DNA from 3 places in the Ihubacter massiliensis genome. Region 3 is predicted to be linked to each of the others. Evidence: predicted binding sites of a transcription regulator. Region 3 holds the regulator's gene; each other region holds the start of a gene.

Region 1 (6,223 bases), 240 kb from region 3:
AGGGCCGATGGAGGCTCTGACCGGCCCGGTGGAACGCTGTGACTGCAATACCGTGAAAGCCCATATCGACCAGCTTAACGGGGAGGAACAAACGATTTATCGGCTTTTATCCCTGCGATTGATCCAGATCGCACAGAAAAAAAATCCAACAAGAGATTATTCCAAATTAAAATTGATACTGGAGGAAAAAGACCAATGAAAAACACAACCGTTACCTTTAAGAAAGCAAAAGAAGAAAAAACAAAACTGACCATGTTAACCGCCTATGATTACTCCTTCGCCAAACTGATGGATGAAGCAGGCGTGAATTCCATCCTGGTGGGGGACTCAGTGGGCATGGTTTGTCTGGGATATGAAGATACGCTGCCTGTAACCATGGAGGATATGATTCACCATACTGCGGCTGTTTCCAGGGGCGCTGCCAATGCGCTGGTGGTAGCTGACATGCCTTTCATGTCCTATCAGACTTCCGTTTATGATGCGGTTGTTAATGCCGGCCGTCTAATTAAAGAAGGCCATGCCCAGGCGGTAAAACTGGAAGGCGGTTTTGAAGTGACCGAACAGATCAAAGCCATTGTCAGCGCATCAATTCCGGTTGTGGCGCATATCGGCCTGACCCCGCAGTCAGTCAATGCCTTTGGCGGATTTAAAGTACAGGGGAAAAACCAAGAAGCAGCACAAAAGCTGCTGGATGAGGCAAGAGCCGTAGAAAAAGCCGGCGCCTTTGCGGTTGTTCTGGAATGTGTTCCGGAAAAGCTAGCATCCAAAATTTCCCAAGAGCTGTCCATACCCACCATCGGCATCGGCGCCGGAGCAGGATGCGATGGACAAGTTTTGGTATATCAGGATATGCTGGGCCTCTTCAGTGATTTCACGCCCAAATTCGTTAAGAAATTCGCCAATGTAGGTGAAATCGTAGGAGGCGCATTCCAGGATTATATCAAAGAGGTTCAGGAAGGCAGCTTCCCTGCAAAAGAACATACTTTTAAGATGGACGATGAAGTCATCGATCATTTGTATTAGGAGCACAAGATGAAGATTGCAGAGACAAAACAAGAAACTCGTAAGATTGTAAAAGAATGGAAAAAACAAGGGCTTTCGGTAGGCCTTGTTCCGACCATGGGCTTCCTCCATGAAGGCCATGAAAGCCTAATATTAAAATCTGCCGCTGAAAACGACAAAACTGTGGTCAGTGTGTTTGTCAATCCCATGCAGTTTGGAAAGAATGAGGATTTGGAAGATTATCCACGCGATTTTGAGCGGGATTGCTCCATCTGCCGAAAAGCAGGGGCAGATCTTATTTTTCACCCCTGCCCCCAAGAGATGTATCCGGCGGACTTCTTTTCCTATGTAAATGTGGATCGGATTACGGAGGGACTCTGCGGCAGCGATCGCCCGGGACATTTTCGAGGCGTCTGCACCGTGGTCAGCAAGTTGTTCCATATCACGACGCCGGACAGAGCATACTTTGGACAAAAGGATGCCCAGCAGCTGGCGGTAATAAAGAAAATGGTGCAGGATCTGGATTTTGACCTGCAAGTGATAGGCTGCCCCACTGTGAGAGAAGCGGATGGTCTGGCGAAAAGCTCACGCAATACATACCTGTCGCCAGAAGAACGGAAGGCGGCGGCTGTGATCCACAGGACCTTGGAATATGCGAAAGAAGCCATTTCACAGGGGCAGCGGGATGCAGGCGAGCTGAAAAAGGAACTGGTAAGCCGGATTGAGAAAGAGCCTCTTGCAGAGATCGATTATATTGAGCTGGTGGACGGCGAGCTTCTCCAGCCGGTGAAAGTTTTGAAAAAGCCGCTGCTGATCGCGGCAGCCGTCAGGGTGGGAAAGACCAGGCTCATTGACAATTATTTTTGGGAATAAACAATAGAGGACGAAATGGCAAATATCTATGTTCGCGTTGCCTGTTTATCCTTTTTCGGTAATATCCATTCTTTTTTCGAAGAAGCATTTGCTATAAACCCTAAATTTTGCTATACTGTATTGCAGTTTTTGTAAAAACGTATCGAAGAAAGGAATATCCTATGTGGAGCCGAAAGGAATTGAAAGCAGAGGCAAAGGCGAATCTGAAGAAAAATTACTGGGCCATGGTGGCGGTATGTTTCTTAATGGCGATTCTGATTGCCGAATACAGTCTGTCAACTGAGACAATTAATTATTATGATTCGGATAACCGTTACAGCGGCGCGGTCCAAAATGAGATGAACAGTACCGGCGGCCTTGGCGAAGAAATGGATCACTTGCTGCCGGGAAGCGAAGAACAGCTCCAGCAGGAACTCCACCCGACCAAAGGAGTGTTTTCCTCCGTTTTCAATATGCTGGGTAAATCCAAGGCAACGGCGAACAATATCCTTCGTACAATTAATTCTATTGCGGCAGACCATGGCGGATTTGCGCTAATGATCGCGTTGCTGGCCGTAGCGCTGGCAGCCTTTTATGAAATTTTCATTAAAGCCATGCTGCGAGTGGGTGAACGACGTTTCTTTCTGGAAAACCATTTATATCATAAAACGCATATAGGTAGAATCTTTTTCCTGTTCAAAGAAAAGAAATTCAGACGGCCAGCTTGGGTTATGCTGGTTAAGGCGATTTACCTGTTCCTATGGAGCCTGACCATTGTCGGCGGCATCATCAAGCACTACTCTTATAAAATGATTCCCTATATTCTAGCCGAAAACCCGGATATTGACCGGCGCCAAGCCTTCAAGCTGTCTCGGGAAATGATGAATGGAAACAAGTGGAAAGCATTCGTTCTGGACCTTTCCTTCATTGGCTGGAACATTCTCATGAGCGTAACCTTTGGCATTCTGGGGATTTTCTTCCTCAATCCTTATGTGCGCGGGGTGGAGGCCAATCTCTATCTGGCTCTACGCGCGACGGCGATTGCCCGCGATTTACCCGGGGCGGATGCCCTGAACGACGATTACCTGGCCGCCGCGCCGGCAGATATTCAAGAGGGCTTTTATCCGGGACAGGCGCAAGTGCGGCAAAAGAAAATCGCCCTTGACTACCACCGCCATTACACTTTGATCAATCTGGTGTTATTCTTTTTCATTGCTGCTTTTATCGGCTGGTGCTGGGAAGTTGCGCTCCATCTTGTAAAGGACGGCATCTTTGTCAACCGGGGCACCATGCTGGGACCCTGGCTGCCGATCTACGGCGTAGGGGGCGTGGCGTCGCTGATTATTCTCAAACGCTTTGTTGACAGGCCTTCGCTTTTGTTCGTTCTGACCATGGCTCTGTGCGGGGTTGTCGAATATTTTACTTCCTGGTATTTGGAAATGACCAAAGGGATCAAATGGTGGGATTACAGTGGTTACCTGCTCAATCTCAACGGTCGAATCTGCCTGGAAGGACTTCTGACCTTTGCCATTGCCGGCTGCGCCTTCATCTATTTGATCGCGCCAAAGCTGGATACCATGCTTAATAGAATTCCCAAGGGGACCAGGTTTGGCATCTGCGGTATCCTGATTCTGCTCTTCGGCGCCGATACCGTCTATTCCCACTTCCATCCAAATACCGGAGAAGGTATTACCGATTACGGGATGCTGGCAGAGCCGGAGCGTTCTGCCGCATCAGGTCAGGAGGCCTCAGGGGAAACGACGTTATAGGGAAAACTTGTAATTTCCCCCTTGATTTCTGACAACAGTTGATGTATAGTAATGTTAGCACTCGATAAAGCTGAGTGCTAACATTTTGATTTAAAAGGAGAATGTATTATGGCAAAGAAACAGTTTAAAGCAGAATCAAAACGACTTTTGGACCTGATGATCAATTCCATCTACACCCATAAAGAAATTTTCCTGAGAGAGCTTATTTCCAATGCCAGCGATGCCATTGACAAATTATATTACCGCAGCCTGACAGAGGGCAATACAGGCCTTTCAAGAGAAGATTTCGCAATTACCATCGAGCCCGATAAGGATGGACGTACCTTGAAGATTATGGATAATGGTATGGGTATGACCAAAGATGAACTGGAAAAGAACCTGGGAACCATTGCCAGGAGCGGTTCGCTGGACTTTAAGAAAGAAACAGAAGGCAAAGATGATATCGACATTATCGGCCAGTTCGGAGTAGGCTTTTATTCCGCTTTCATGGTCAGTGAGAAGGTAACGGTAATCAGCAAAGCCTTTGGTGAAGAAATGGCTTATCAGTGGGAATCCAGCGGAGCGGACGGATACTCCATAAAAGAATGTGAAAAAGATTCAAACGGCACTGAAATTACCTTGCAGCTGAAAGCGGACACCGATGATGAGAACTATAGCGAATACTTAGATACTTATAAAATCAAGAACCTGGTGGGCAAATATTCTGATTACATCCGCTATCCGATTAAGATGATGGTGGAAAAACAGCGCCTTAAAGAGGGAACTGAGGACGAATACGAAAGCTATTCGGAAATGGAGACCTTGAACAGCATGGTTCCTCTTTGGAAAAAGAATAAGAGCGAGATTAAGGACGAAGATTACAATACGTTTTATAAAGAAAAATTCTATGATTTCACCGATCCAGCCAAGGTGATCCATACCAGCGTGGAAGGCGTTACCAGTTATACCGCACTGTTGTTCATTCCGTCTCAGGCGCCTTATAACTACTATACCAAGGACTTTGAAAAAGGATTGCAGCTTTATTCTTCGGGCGTGCTGATCATGGACAAATGCGCCGATCTTCTGCCGGACCATTTCAGCTTTGTCAGAGGTCTGGTAGATTCCCAGGATTTGTCGCTGAATATTTCCAGAGAAATGCTTCAGCATGACCGCCAGCTGCGGGCCATCGCATCTCGTTTGGAAAAGAAGATCAAGAGTGAGCTCTTGGAAATGCTCAATAAGGATCGGGACAAATATGTGGAATTCTTTAAGAATTTTGGATTGCAGCTGAAATACGGGCTTTACGACCAGTTCGGCGCTCACAAGGAAGTTCTCAAAGATCTGGTTATGTTCCATTCATCCCAGGAAAACGCATTGGTTACACTATCTGAATATGTGTCCAGAATGAAGCCTGAACAGAAATATATTTATTATGCCAGCGGCCAGACCACAGAAAAGATCGACAAGCTGCCCCAGACAGAGCTGTTAAAAGATAAGGGCTATGAGATCCTTTATCTGACAGAGGACATCGACGAATTTGCGCTGCAGATGCTGCGGGAATTCGATGAGAAGGAGTTCAAATCCGTATCCAGCGATGACCTGGAGATCGAGGAAAGCAAGGAAGAAAAGGAAGCTGCCGACAAACAGGCGGAGGAAAGTAAAGACATGCTGGCCTTTATGAAAGAGGCTCTGGGGGATAAGGTCGCGGAAGTGCGGCTGACCCAAAGATTAAAGAGCCATCCTGTGTGCCTGACGGCCAAAGGCGGCCTTTCCATTGAGATGGAAAAAGTCCTCAACTCCATGCCGGTGGACCAGAAGGTTCAGGCGGAGCGGGTACTGGAGATCAACGCCAAGCATCCGATTCTGGAGACCTTGAACACCGTCTATAAAGAAGATCAGGAAGCGGTGAAAACCTATACCAAGCTGTTATACGATCAAGCATTGATGATCGAAGGCCTGCCGGTAGAGGACCCGGTGGCATTCTCCAACGCAGTCTGTGAATTGATGACAAAGAAATAAAAACCATATTAAAGAAAACCCGGTGCAAAGGGAGCAGATCGCTCCGCCGTGCGCCGGGTTCTTTGATTAGTGCAAAAGCCGAACGTACCTTGCTAGCAGGGAAACTTTGTCGTATAATAGAAAAGATATTGAACAATGGATGGGAGAAGTTATGAAAAGAAGAGTATTATCGATCTGTATCACCTTTGTTATGCTGGTGACATTACTGGCAACAACAGGTTCCGCGGCAGTTTTTGCAGACAGCGGCGCCAAAACATCCCTTTCCGGGGCAGAAAAAATTGGTGGCTTGGAAGAAGTGGGAGACCAGGTTCGCTACCGGATGAAAAACGATGCCCTCCTGGATCCGGGACAGGCGGCGGCTAAGAAAGCGGCCAGAGCTTCATCCGTATCTCAATCCAAATTTTCACTGGCGGATAAAATGCCTGCGGTTCGCGACCAGGCAGCAAGTGATAACTGCTGGACCTACGGCACGCTGGCATCCATGGAATCCAGTCTCATCATGCGGGGCCTTTCCGGAACCGGACTGGATCTCTCCGAGAACCATTTGACCTGGTTTACCTATAAAGGCGCAAGCAGCGCTGCAAAGAGCGCTTATGCTGGAA
Region 2 (6,223 bases), 1.5 Mb from region 3:
CATCAGAAAGACAAGGCCCAGCAGCGTCATGTATACCAGTGAAACAAACCGTTTGCGGATGCGGTTTACCATCAAAAAATAGATGGGCCCGCAAACAAGCATGGTAATGCCTACGGACAGCACCATGCTGACAAAATCATTCACCATGCAGACCATGTTGATCCCCAGCTGAATGACAATGAGCAGCACGGTCATCAGTACCAGTGTAATAACGTCTTTTACAGACCATTTCTTTGCGTTTTCCATTTTGATTCTCCTTTGTTTTCTTTTATGATTCTTGCAGCTTCCGGCTTAATGCCCATTCGCGCAGCCCTATAAACCGCCGGTACGGGCCTTTCTGTTTCATAAGTTTCTGATGCGTTCCCCGCTGTACGGTCCGCCCCATTTCAGCACAAGGGTCTGGTCGGCATTCCGAACATTGGCAAGGCGATTGCCTCATCTATACGATTCTCCTCCTTTCTTAAAGTTAGTTTTAGCTAACCGTTGTGCAAAAAATTTAAGGTTCAAATGAACCTTAAAAGGCCGCTCCAGCCACAGTTGAAAAAGACTGCCAGTTCATTGACATAGCCAATCGCCTGTTCCCGGCTCATATCATGGGCGACTGTTTCAAAAACGGCGGTAAAATAGGCGCTTGTGATCATATGGTGAAGGTCACGGTTGACCGTCCCCTCCAATTTCCCGAGCTGCCGGAGCTGCTGATAGTAATCCTCCGTCTGATCGACTTCAAGCTCCACAAGCTCATGAATATAGTTGGCATACCGGGTTCCCTCGGAGCAGCAAATCACCAGTTTGAACGCATCGAAATGATCATAGATGTAATTGATAAAGTAATTCAGGTAGCTGGTAGATAAATCTTGGCTCTGTCCCGTTTTATCCTCTGTAACCAATTCATAATGTGCTTGCTGCGCCTGTTTAAACTGAGCGATCAGTTCATCGGCCGCCGGAGCTACCAAAGCGTCAAACAACGCTTCCTTACTGTTGTAATAGCCATAAAAGGCCCCTTTGGTAAAACCGGCTTCTTTGACAATGGCCCGCAGGGAAGCATCTTTAAAGCCCTTCTCCAAAAACTCCCGCTTTCCAACCTCAAGAATGCGCTTTTGCGTATCAGTCAGCTTCACGTTTTGTTCTCCCTTCATATACCATTGGTATATTAACATAAGCAGTGTAATTTGTCAACAAGTTTTGAGCGAGCGTATAGCGCTGGATCGAAAACAACTTTGAAATTAGCGCCTTAAATATAGAGGATTTGACGAAAATAAATGCCGCAAGAAGTTCACGTTGATCCTGTGGCATTTTATATTATGGTTGCGCTTAACAAAAACAAGTTCCAAAAAGCATTTCAGCTTACAGAAGGCATAAGCATTAGGGAATACATTCGGGCATTGCGGATGGAACTTGCTCTGGAACCTTTTGAAAAAAGCGATATGTCCACTGGCAACATCGCAAAAGCAGTTGGCTATCATGGAGTATCAAATTTCTACCATGTCTTTCAGCAGAGATTTGGAGAAACATATTCATAAGCTGTTTTCACAGATTGGCAAGCAATGCAAACATGTACATGTTTGCGATTTTGGCGGGTTTTCTACCCGCCAAAATGCTTGTTGAGGGATAACCCCCAAGCCCCCAAGATCGCTACCTTCGGTAGCGGCTGCGCGTCCTGCGGACGCTGAAAAATTTTTAATAAGCAAAAGAAAAACTCTATGCAAATGGTTCGTCCATTCACATAGAGTTTTCTTATTTCCCGTTCACTTGGCATAGGTTAGTATTTTCGCAATACTTCTATATGTTCCTCTGCCATTCTGAGGCAGCCTCTTCTCTCGTTTGTGATGTGCTTTATTCAATGGAAATCAGCTTTTTCTGCTCTTCCAGTTTTTTCGGTTCTTCTTTTGGTATTGACAGGTGCAGCGTGCCGTCTTTAAAGGAAGCTTTGATGTCTTCCTCTGTTACTCCGTTCCCTACATAGAAGGTCCTGGAGCAACTGCCGGTGTAACGCTCTCTGTGAATATAGTTGCCGTTCTCGTCTTTTGTGTCGTTGGACTCATTTTTCGTGGCAGTGATGGTCATGTAACCGTCCTTCAGCTCTGCGCTAATGTCTTCCTTCGCATAACCCGGCAGGTCAATGTCCATCAGATAATCTCCATCCTGTTCCTTAATATCGGTCTTCATGACGTTCTTGTTGCTATCCATTCTGCTGAAAAATGGGTCTTTGAACATCTCGTCAAACAAATCCAAACCGAAACTACTTCTTCTAGGCACCATCATCATATGTCATCCCTCCTTAATTTCTAACCAGTGGCAAAACGCAGGTTAGATAAAATATAATGATTTTATGTTCCCCCTTTTGGAACAATTTTATAATAACACTTTTTGTTAGCACTGTAAAGAGGTGAGTGCTAATTTTTCCGAAAATTTTTTTGCCTCTTTTGAGAAAACTGTAGATTTCAATGTTTTTGCATTATAATGGAAAAATTTTGCACTTACTCAGTCCGGCTTTATTCTTCTGACCCTGAATTCAAACCTCATACACGGAAAACCGCAAAGCCTGCCAGCTGTCAATCGCGCCTTCACAGACGAAAAGCCTGTTTTCCAGCCATTTATACTCGGAACTGCCGACATCGAATCTGGCAGTTCCTTTATAATAATATTCCTCCGAAGAAACGGCTTCCCCGGCCAAAAGCTTTTCCTCCAGCTCCTGCGCCAGATGGAGATAGGCGTCGATCTGCATGAACAGCTCTGCGCCGTCATCGGTTTTGAGAAGCACCGGAGCATAGATGATATTCACCCCCTCTGATGGCGTATAGGTCGTAGACGCTCCCACAGGCAAAATTCTGCCCTTCATCCTATCGCCGGAGAAAGAGCCTTCGCCTGCAGGGGAGATCAGCAGGTCCCCCCTGCAGGTGTTCTCGATTAAAAGATCGGAGGTCTGCTCCAGCTCCATATCAAACAACTTCCTCATAAGCTGCCTCTGATAACCGTTCCTTCGAAAATAACTGCATCGATGGCAGCATCTTTCAGCTGCTCCGAAGGCGTATCGAAAATATTCCTGTCGACTAGAATCATATTTGCCAGCTTGCCCGCTTCGAGGGAGCCCATTTTGTCCTGCCAGCGAAGCTGTATTGCACCGCCAATGGTATAGCCCTTCAGCAGAACAGGAAGACTCAGTTTCGCTGAGGCCGGCGGCCTCATGGACCCCGGATATTTTTGTGGATTCAGAGGGAACTCCGGATCCACTTTTGTGGCCGCCACTTGCATGCCAAAGAAGGGATAGGCCCTGTGAAGTTCGTAACCGGTCACCACATCGCTGGAGAAGGTAACAAGAGCGCCGCTTTCGATCATCGGGTTGAACTGGTACATCCTTCTCCACTTTTCTTCCGAATAATAGTTCATGGCTTCTTCGCCGAAATATCCGCCCGACCAGTGGCAGGACCAGTTGATGGTAATGCCCAGCTCCGCCGGCCGTTTCATGTCCGCCGGATCCACAACTTCGCAGTGGGCCAGCACCGGCATACATACCCAGGGAACGCCCGCGGCGGCAGCCTGCGCCTTGGCAGCTTCCACTGCGTCGCAGGCAACCCGGAAGCCCCGGTCGCCGACCACATGGATATGCAGATCCAATCCCTCCTCGTTGCACAGCAGGAAACATTTGGTGAGCTCATCGGTCTCCATCATAATTTCGCCGTAATTTCCCGGGTCATGGATATGTTCATGGAGGGAAGCCGAATTGCCGCTCTCATTGGTACCGTCTAAAAAGAGTTTCATGGTATTTATTTTAATATGCTTTGTCGTGTATTTTTTTTGGTATTCCTTCAGCTTTTCGATCTTTTCCGGGAGATCCGCATAATTCCAGAATCGGACCATGCCATCATAATACACTCGAAGCTCGCCCGCTTGGTCCAACTGGTAAATGCCTTCGATCTGGTCGTCGTTTTCAATAAACCCGTCGGCCATGGCCGTGATGCCGCTTTCCTCCAAGAAATCGAAGAACCCTTTCATCGTTTCCCCGGTCAGCTCTTCCGGCGGATACCAACCGAGAGCGCGGAACATATTGTCAGCAAACTTATACCAGGCCATTTCCCGGATCCAGCCGGTGGGAGTCCCCTCTTCGTCTCGCACAAAGGTCTCTAACGGTCCTGGGTCCGGCGTATTTTTATCCACCTTTAGCAGCTCCAGCATTTTGCTGTTGACCCAGCATAGATGCTCGCCAAAATCCTGGCAGAGCACCGGCCTGTCACTGACCGCCGTATCCAGCAGTTCCTTAGTCGGCCCGTGTTCATCGAACATGGAAGTGGGGTAATATTCAAAATACAGAAAGGGACATTCCGACTTGGGATGCTTCTCGCCGTATTCTTTCACAAAGCGCAGCAGCTCATCCACATCCTCGGTCCAGGGCAGGCGGACATGCCACAAGCTCTTAGTCACCCATCCCGGATGAATGTGACTGTCGATCATGCCAGGAAGTAGGCATTTTCCGCCGAGATCATGGACATCTGCATCCGGATACGCTTCCAATTTGGCATCTGATTGATCGCCCACAAATTGGATCCCTGTTTCATCAAAAATAATGCAGTTCGCTTTTGGACATGCTTCATTGGATGTATAAATATCCGCGTTTTTAAAAATCGTTGTCATCTGCCTTTCCTCCTTATTCATCAAGCTTCATTTCCGGCGGCAGCTCTTTAAATCCCCTGGTTTTGATCGCCAGATAAAGGATGCCCACCAGAAGCCATGCGCCTCCCAGAATCTTAGCCGGCGTCTCGATAAAGTAGAACACGACGACGAGACTTACCATTCCCAGAGCAGGAATGACAAGATGCCGAAACATCGCTGCCCCGCCTCTTTCTTTGCCCCGGATGATATAATGGCTGATGACCGATAAATTGACCATAAAGAATCCGCAGACAGCGCCGAAGGACACCAGCGATGCAGCGCCCATTACATTGTCCTGATAAAAAATTGCGGTCAGTGCGATGAGGGTCGTCAGTACAATATTGTTTACCGGGGTCTGGAATTTTGGCGATAATTTGCCGAAGAATTTCTTTGGCAGGATGTTGTCGCGGCCCATGCCGTACAGAATTCGGGAAACAGCGCCCATGCCCGCCATGGCGCATACAAAGCTGCCGCAGTTATCGATTACAAAAAACATGGTTCCCAGCCAGTTCATGCCGATATGGGGGAAAAGCTCGAAGATACCCGTGTCCGGATCTTCAATCCCTGTATGGGCCTGGGGCCACGCGATTTGGGAGAAATAGGCGACAATGGCGAAGATAACGCCCGCTCCGATGACAACGCCCATGATGGCTTTCCCCATCACTTTTTGCGGATCCTTTGCTTCTTCTGCCAGAGTCGTTACCGCGTCAAATCCCACAAAGGATGCGCAGAGGACGGCCGACGCCGCAAGGGTGCCCTTTAGCTCAAAATTGTCAGGATTGTAAAAAGCCGACGGATCGAATAAAGTCCCCGAACCGCCGCCGTTTGTCACATATCTCACAATGCAGGCCACAAAGAGAATGGTGAAAGCGATTGTGGCGCAAGTGACGATGGTATCGATGATGCTAGCCGTTTTTATGCCCACAATATTGACGATCATTCCGATGGCAGCCACAAAGACAACGATGGCCCACACCGGAAGCACTGGAAAATACTCATTGATGTAAACGCCCAAGAGCAGGTAGCAGATCATCGGCAGCAGCAGATAATCCACCAGCATCACCCATCCTGATAAGAAGCCTAAGTGGGGCTGCACCGACTTGTTTACATAGGTGTATGCAGAGCCGGCCGAAGGATACGCTTTTACCATCTGGGTATAGCTGTAGGCCGTAAGCGCCATCACGACAGCAGTAACACATAATGCCAGCGTATACATGCCGTGGGTGCTGGGCGTAAACAGTCCGTAGTAGTTGAATACCACGGTTGGGGCCAGATATGCCAGCCCAAACATAATGATCAGCGGCAGCGTTAACGTTCGCTTTAATGTAACTTCTCCCGCTTGCTTTTGTTCACTCATAATAAACCTCCCTCTAATAATATTTCCTATTGTTATAATATTCAGAAAATTAATTAAAGGCAATGTCTTTTTATTGTTGTTTTTAATAGGTTTATCATGATTTCAACAATAGAATCATTCTAAAAACAGGTTCATATAGTGTTCGATCAGCAGATTGTCCACGATCGTTCGGATCACATAGGGTTCGTAATAGACCATATTATCCTGGGATTGATTAAT
Region 3 (6,223 bases):
CGGCGCCGGTCGCCAGCTATTTGAAGGCCCATCCTGAGGCAGCTGTTCACGTGACCGTTGCCAACACTCAAGAGCTGCTGAAAAAGCTTAATGACGGGCAGATTGATTTTGCACTGGTAGAAGGCTTTTTTGCCAAAAGTGAATATGACTCCAAAGTCTATTCCAATGAACCTTATATTGGGGTATGCGGTCCCTCGTATCAGCCTGCGAAAAAAATGATGCGGATCGAAGATACTTTTGATGAACGGATTATTGTGAGGGAGGAAGGCTCCGGGACCAGAGAAATTTTCGAACGTTACCTTGAAAGCCGCAATTTTTTAATCAGCGATTATAAAAGTATATTGGAAATTAGTAATATCAACGCTATTAAAGCCTTGGCCGCGGCTGGATGCGGAATTACCTTCCTCTATGAGGCAGCGGTAAAAAAAGAGCTGGAAACAGGAGAACTGATAAAAATTCCTCTGCTGGATTTCGACCTTACACACGACTTTACATTTATCTGGCGAAGAAACAGTGTTTTTTCGCCAGACTATATTGAGTTGTTTCAACAGTTAAAAGATGCCAGAGAAGGCTAACATACAAAGGAAAACAGATATAGTGCTCCAACTCCTATGATGGCACAGATTACGGACAGGCGCCAGATCCGGTATTCCCGGTCCATCTTTGCCTGTTCTGCATCAGAAGGCACATCAAACTCATGGTCAGTAAAGAGAAATTCGGTTTTCTCTTTTTTCGTTTGCGCATTTTTTTGCAAACCATTTCTAGCGAAAAACAGAACCAGGCCAGCTAAGGACCACATAATGCCAGCAGCGATGGCTTCCGGGGAAAGCTGTGTCATTAAAAGTAGATAAACGGCAATACTGGCCCCTGCGCCTGCGGAAAGGCCGGGCGTGCGGAAAGGCCGGGAAAGATCCGGGTATTTTTTTCGAAGCCCCAGAGCCGACAGCATGCCGATCACATAATAAAGAAGGGTCGCAAAGAGAGACAGGGAGGCGATATAGGTGATGGAACCAGTTGATACTAAAAGGATCATCAAAAGGCCTAGGCAGATCAAAGCGATAAAAGGGCTCTGAAAGCGGGGATGGATTCTCCCCAGAATGGGAGGAATTGCGTTATCTCTGGCCATGGTGAACAGATAACGGGCCGGCGCGGCAATGGCGGCGTTGAGGGTGGAAAAATCACCGCCAAAGGTAATCCCCAGGCATAAAAGTATCAGCGGGAGCCCTACGATTCCGGCTGTTTTCATGGCGTGAGCATAAGGCGCATCTGCAGTCGCCAAAGCTGCCAGGCTGTCAACAGGCGTGATGCTGACCAAGGCCCATTGGAATAATGCCGTTACAATAAAGACGATGAACGGCGCTAAAAACAAAGCGCGGGGCAGATTGATCCGGGGAAAACAGATCTCCTCTCCCATGGCACAGCAGGTTTCAAAGCCGGCAAAGCACCACCAGATCATGGCTACACATGGGAAAAAGTCTTTAATAGAAAGGCTGTCGCTAGCTGTGGATATGGAAAAAGAATCCAAGTGGAAGACCGGCAGCATGGTGATAAACCAGATAATAGTGATTCCCCAAAAAAAGAACAAAAAGCCATTTTGCAGCCTGCCGCTCATCTCCACTCCGCGGACAGCAAGGACAACGAAGAGTAAGATGGCAGCAGAGGCGATCACCGGATCGCTGAAGGGCAGCGAGAATCCCAACGCTTCGAAAAGCGTACGCAGATAGAAACTGAAAGCCAGCGCCTCCCCGCTGGCAACTGATACCATGGAGATGATAAAGTTCCAGCCGGCCAGCATCCCAAAGGGCCTTCCAAGTCCAAGGGATGCGTATTGGTAAGTTCCGCCGGCAAAAGGCAGCGCTCCGCCCATTTCGGCATAGATCAGAGCCGGGTAGATACTGATGATGAGCGCGGTTAAAGTGGCGAAAATCACTGCCGGACCTAGAATGCCGGCCGCGCCGGAGCCGACTGTAAAGAGGCCGACGCCGATGACGGTTCCTACTGTGATTGTAACGGACTCGCGCATGCCGAAACATCGTTTCAGTGATGCGGTTTTATTGATATGTAAGTCTTTCATAATTCAATCCTTTCATTATAGCTTCTCTTTTTATGCTATGTAAAGTCAGAAAATTGGTGTTTGCCTTTGACGAATGGAAAATAAAGGAGTAAAATAAAGAAAAAGCACTGTTTGGAAAGTGGGGTGGAATCATGAATAATTATGTTATTACCATCGGCAGACAGGTTGGCAGCGGAGGCTCGGTTCTTGGAAAAGCTATCGCAGAGTATTTTGGATTCAGCTACATTGATAAAGAGCTGCTGAAAAAGGCAGCTGAGGAGCTGAACATTCCACAAGAGGATCTTGAAAATCTAGATGAACAGGAGTACCGGGTAGGAAAGTCTCTGTTCCAGTCCAGCATTTACAATTTGCCCTATATGACAGATGCATGGCTGGTACCGACGGGGGCAAATCTCTATCAGATTGAATCGGAGCTGATCCGTCAGTCGGCAGATGAAGGGCCTTGCGTAATTGTGGGACGGTGCGGATCTGATTTGTTCCGCGGCTATAAGAAGCATGTAAGCTTTTTTCTCCATGCTGACGAGGATGAAAGATTGGAGCGGCTGGAAAACACCCTGGATTTTTCCCACGAAAAATCACTGAAAATGATCGAAAAGGCCGATAAGGCAAGAGCGCGGTATTACAATACGTATACCGGAAGGAAATGGCTGGATCTGACCGGATACGATTTGTGCATCGACACCGGAAAACTGAGTGATGAGCAAGTGAAAGAAATCGCAGTAAACTACATTTGCACCAGATTTCCCGAACTGAAAAACAGACTTTAATACTACCGTCAAAGGACGGGCCGGGCTTGCGGCCCGGCAGGATTTATGGACATGAAATATTACACCAGGCAAGGGACTGCCGCATGAGGCAGTCCCCTTTTTGCGGAGTGCCGCCGGTGTTACTTTATCAGTTTACATCAAACTTGTGCATGTTCAGCCCGTGCGTCCTCAATTTTCGCCTCGAATCCCGGCCGATGGGAAATCGGGTCAGCCCATTTAATTTTCGGGAAAACCCAAAGAAAAAATTTCAAGAAATTTTTTAAAAGAGTGTTGACAATACTACATAAGAGTGGTAAATTTAAACTGTAATTAGCACTCACTTATAAAGAGTGCTAACAGGAGGGGCTATCATGGATTTAAGTGAAAGGAAACTGAAAATATTACAGGCTATTATCAGCGACTTCATTAGAACAGCAGAGCCGATCGGTTCCAGAACACTTTCCAAAAAGTTCGACTTGGGGATAAGCCCGGCAACGATTCGAAATGAAATGGCTGATCTGGAAGAGATGGGATATCTGACTCATCCCCACACATCAGCAGGTCGTGTTCCCTCTGAGCTGGCATATCGTCTTTATGTAAACGATATGATGAAAAAATATGAATTGAGCGAAGATGAAAAAAATGCCATTGCAAGCAAGCTTTATGAAAACGTGACGGAACTTGAAAAAACGGTACAGCACGCAGCGAAAATTTTATCGGATATTACCAATTTAACGTCGTTCGCCCTGACACCGTCGCCGGATGAAGATACATTAAAATACATTAACCTGCTGCCGGTAGACGAACATACCGTTGTTCTGATGATCGTTTCCCACAGCGGTAAGGTATCTAACACAGCCCTCAAGCTGAAGGTACCTTATACAGAGGATGGTCTGGAGCTTTTAGCCAAGACCATGACTTATAATTACCGAGGCAAGACCATCAGCGAAGTACTTACCTTAGATATTATCGAAAGCTTTGAGACGGATATCGAAGCCATGAGCACTTTGGCAAGGAAGGTCGTACCTAACTTCATCAAGACCCTGGAAGATATGCTCAACGTCAACTTGTACATGGATGGACTGACCAACATCTTTTCCATTCCTGAGTACAATGACTTGGATAAAGCAAAAATGTTTCTGGAAATGCTCAATAAAAAAGAGGACTTTACAAAGACATTGATCAACCGGGAGAACGGTGTAATCATAACCATTGGAAAAGAGAATGCCGAAGACATCATGCAGGATTGCAGCCTGATTACCGCCACTTATCATGTGGATGGAAAGCTGGCCGGCAAGATCGGCGTGATCGGGCCCACGCGGATGCGATACGGGCAAATTACTTCGGTCGTTGAATATTTGACGGAGAATATAAGCAATACGTTTAAACTGTCAGGAGGAGGTAAGGATGACGACTAACGAGCAAAAAGAACGCGAAATGGCTGAAGAAATAGCCGAAGAAAAAAAGGAGCAGCAAACAAAGGAAGCTGAAGCGTCCTGCGATGACGAAGCAAAAAAGGAAGAAAACCAATCCCAGGAAGGCGAGGAAGCGGAGAAACAGGAAGAATGCAAGGAACCTGAGGAGGACGAAGGTTCCCGCTATATGAGGTTGATGGCTGATTTCCAGAACTACAAAAAACGGGTAGAAAAGGAAAAAAGCGATATCTATTCCTATGCCAATGAAAAACTGGCGATTGAACTTCTGGCCGTCCTCGACAACTTTGAGCGGGCGCTGGAGCATAATGCCGATGACGCAAGCTTTAAAGAAGGTATGGAAATGATTTTCAAACAGCTTTTCGATGTGCTTGAAAAGGCAGGGCTGAAAGAAATACCTGCCCTTGGAGAAGAGTTTGACCCTAACTTCCACAATGCGGTGATGAATGAAGAAACCGATGAATATGAAAGTGGTAAAGTTTCCGGCGTCATGCAGAAAGGTTATACGCTCAACGGCAAAGTCATCCGCCCGTCCATGGTGAAGGTGGCCAGCTGATTAAAAGGTTAATGTTTAAAAATTTAAATACATGAGAAATACAATATAAAAGGAGAGATTAACATGGGAAAAGTAATAGGTATAGACTTAGGTACAACAAACTCGTGCGTAGCAGTATTAGAAGGGGGAGAACCTGTCGTAATTGCCAACGCAGAAGGAAACAGAACCACTCCATCCGTAGTTGGCTTTGCCAAGAACGGTGAAAGATTGATCGGTGAAACCGCCAAAAGACAGGCCATCACCAACCCGGACAGAACCATTGCTTCAATCAAGCGATACATGGGTACTGACCACAACGTAGAAATTGACGGTAAAAAATACACACCGCAGGATATTTCCGCAATGATTCTGAGCAAACTGAAGGCGGATGCGGAAAGTTATCTGGGCGGTACAGTAACAGAAGCCGTCATCACAGTTCCCGCTTACTTTACTGACAGCCAGAAGCAGGCTACGAAAGATGCAGGTAAGATCGCCGGACTTGATGTAAAGAGAATTATTAACGAGCCGACGGCTGCTTCCTTAGCATACGGTCTTGATAAAGATGAAGCGCAGCATAAAATCCTGGTATATGACCTGGGCGGCGGCACATTCGACGTTTCCATTCTGGAGCTGGGCGACGGCGTATTCGAAGTACTGGCTACAAACGGAAATAACAAACTTGGCGGCGATGACTTTGACGAAGCCGTGCTCAATTATCTGGCAGATACATTTGCGAAAGAAAATGGCATTGATTTGAGAAATGACAAGATGGCGCTGCAGAGATTGAAAGAAGCTGCTGAAAAAGCGAAGAAAGAATTGTCCAGCGCGCAGACCACCAATATCAACCTGCCGTTCATCACTGTAAATCAGGACGGACCGCTGCACATGAACATGGACCTGACAAGGGCCAAGTTCGAACAGCTGACCGCCGATCTGGTTCAGAAGACCATCGAACCAATGCAGAAAGCTATGAACGATGCCGGTGTTAACAACAGTGATATTTCCAAAGTAATCCTGGTCGGCGGTTCCACCAGAATCCCGGCTGTACAGGAAGCAGTTAAGAAAGTGACAGGAAAAGACCCGTTCAAGGGAATTAACCCGGATGAATGCGTAGCCATCGGCGCTGCTATTCAGGCAGGCGTACTGACCGGTGAAGTAAATGACGTACTGCTGCTGGACGTAACTCCGCTGTCCCTTTCCATCGAAACATTGGGCGGCGTAGCGACCAAGCTGATTGAAAGAAATACAACGATCCCCACCAAGAAGAGCCAGATCTTCTCCACAGCGGCGGATAATCAGACAGCTGTCGATATCCACGTCATGCAGGGGGAACGTGAAATGGCGGCCGGAAACACCACATTGGGACGCTTCCAGCTGACCGGTATTCCTCCGGCTCCCCGCGGAGTACCTCAGATCGAGGTTACCTTCGACATCG

The links. Region 3 encodes HrcA, which represses chaperone genes, less so after heat shock. Its sites were predicted from a motif close to TTAGCACTCNNNNNNNNNGAGTGCTAA; they were not measured.
Region 1: a site for HrcA is predicted at 3,678-3,704, ahead of htpG (molecular chaperone HtpG). Genes of this name have one in related genera too.
Region 2: a site for HrcA is predicted at 2,371-2,397, ahead of NIA71_RS09325 (Hsp20/alpha crystallin family protein). Genes of this name have one in related genera too.

What each region holds. Positions count from the first base shown of each region.
Region 1 is NZ_JAMXVH010000001.1:689,716-695,938, forward strand. Features, by position in the region: gene NIA71_RS03080 (Rossmann-like and DUF2520 domain-containing protein) at 1-199, shown strand, start outside; gene panB (3-methyl-2-oxobutanoate hydroxymethyltransferase) at 196-1,023, shown strand; gene panC (pantoate--beta-alanine ligase) at 1,033-1,875, shown strand; gene NIA71_RS03095 (DUF975 family protein) at 2,037-3,623, shown strand; gene htpG (molecular chaperone HtpG) at 3,732-5,621, shown strand; gene NIA71_RS03105 (lectin like domain-containing protein) at 5,773-6,223, shown strand, end outside.
Region 2 is NZ_JAMXVH010000001.1:1,988,352-1,994,574, forward strand. Features, by position in the region: gene NIA71_RS09310 (MptD family putative ECF transporter S component) at 1-246, opposite strand, end outside; gene NIA71_RS09315 (TetR/AcrR family transcriptional regulator) at 504-1,118, opposite strand; gene NIA71_RS09320 (helix-turn-helix domain-containing protein) at 1,260-1,520, shown strand; gene NIA71_RS09325 (Hsp20/alpha crystallin family protein) at 1,834-2,262, opposite strand; gene NIA71_RS09330 (DUF3237 domain-containing protein) at 2,513-2,956, opposite strand; gene NIA71_RS09335 (amidohydrolase) at 2,953-4,629, opposite strand; gene NIA71_RS09340 (APC family permease) at 4,643-6,004, opposite strand; gene NIA71_RS09345 (helix-turn-helix transcriptional regulator) at 6,119-6,223, opposite strand, start outside.
Region 3 is NZ_JAMXVH010000001.1:446,794-453,016, forward strand. Features, by position in the region: gene NIA71_RS02040 (LysR family transcriptional regulator) at 1-575, shown strand, start outside; gene NIA71_RS02045 (APC family permease) at 572-2,074, opposite strand; gene NIA71_RS02050 (AAA family ATPase) at 2,206-2,841, shown strand; gene hrcA (heat-inducible transcriptional repressor HrcA) at 3,192-4,238, shown strand; gene grpE (nucleotide exchange factor GrpE) at 4,228-4,809, shown strand; gene dnaK (molecular chaperone DnaK) at 4,873-6,223, shown strand, end outside.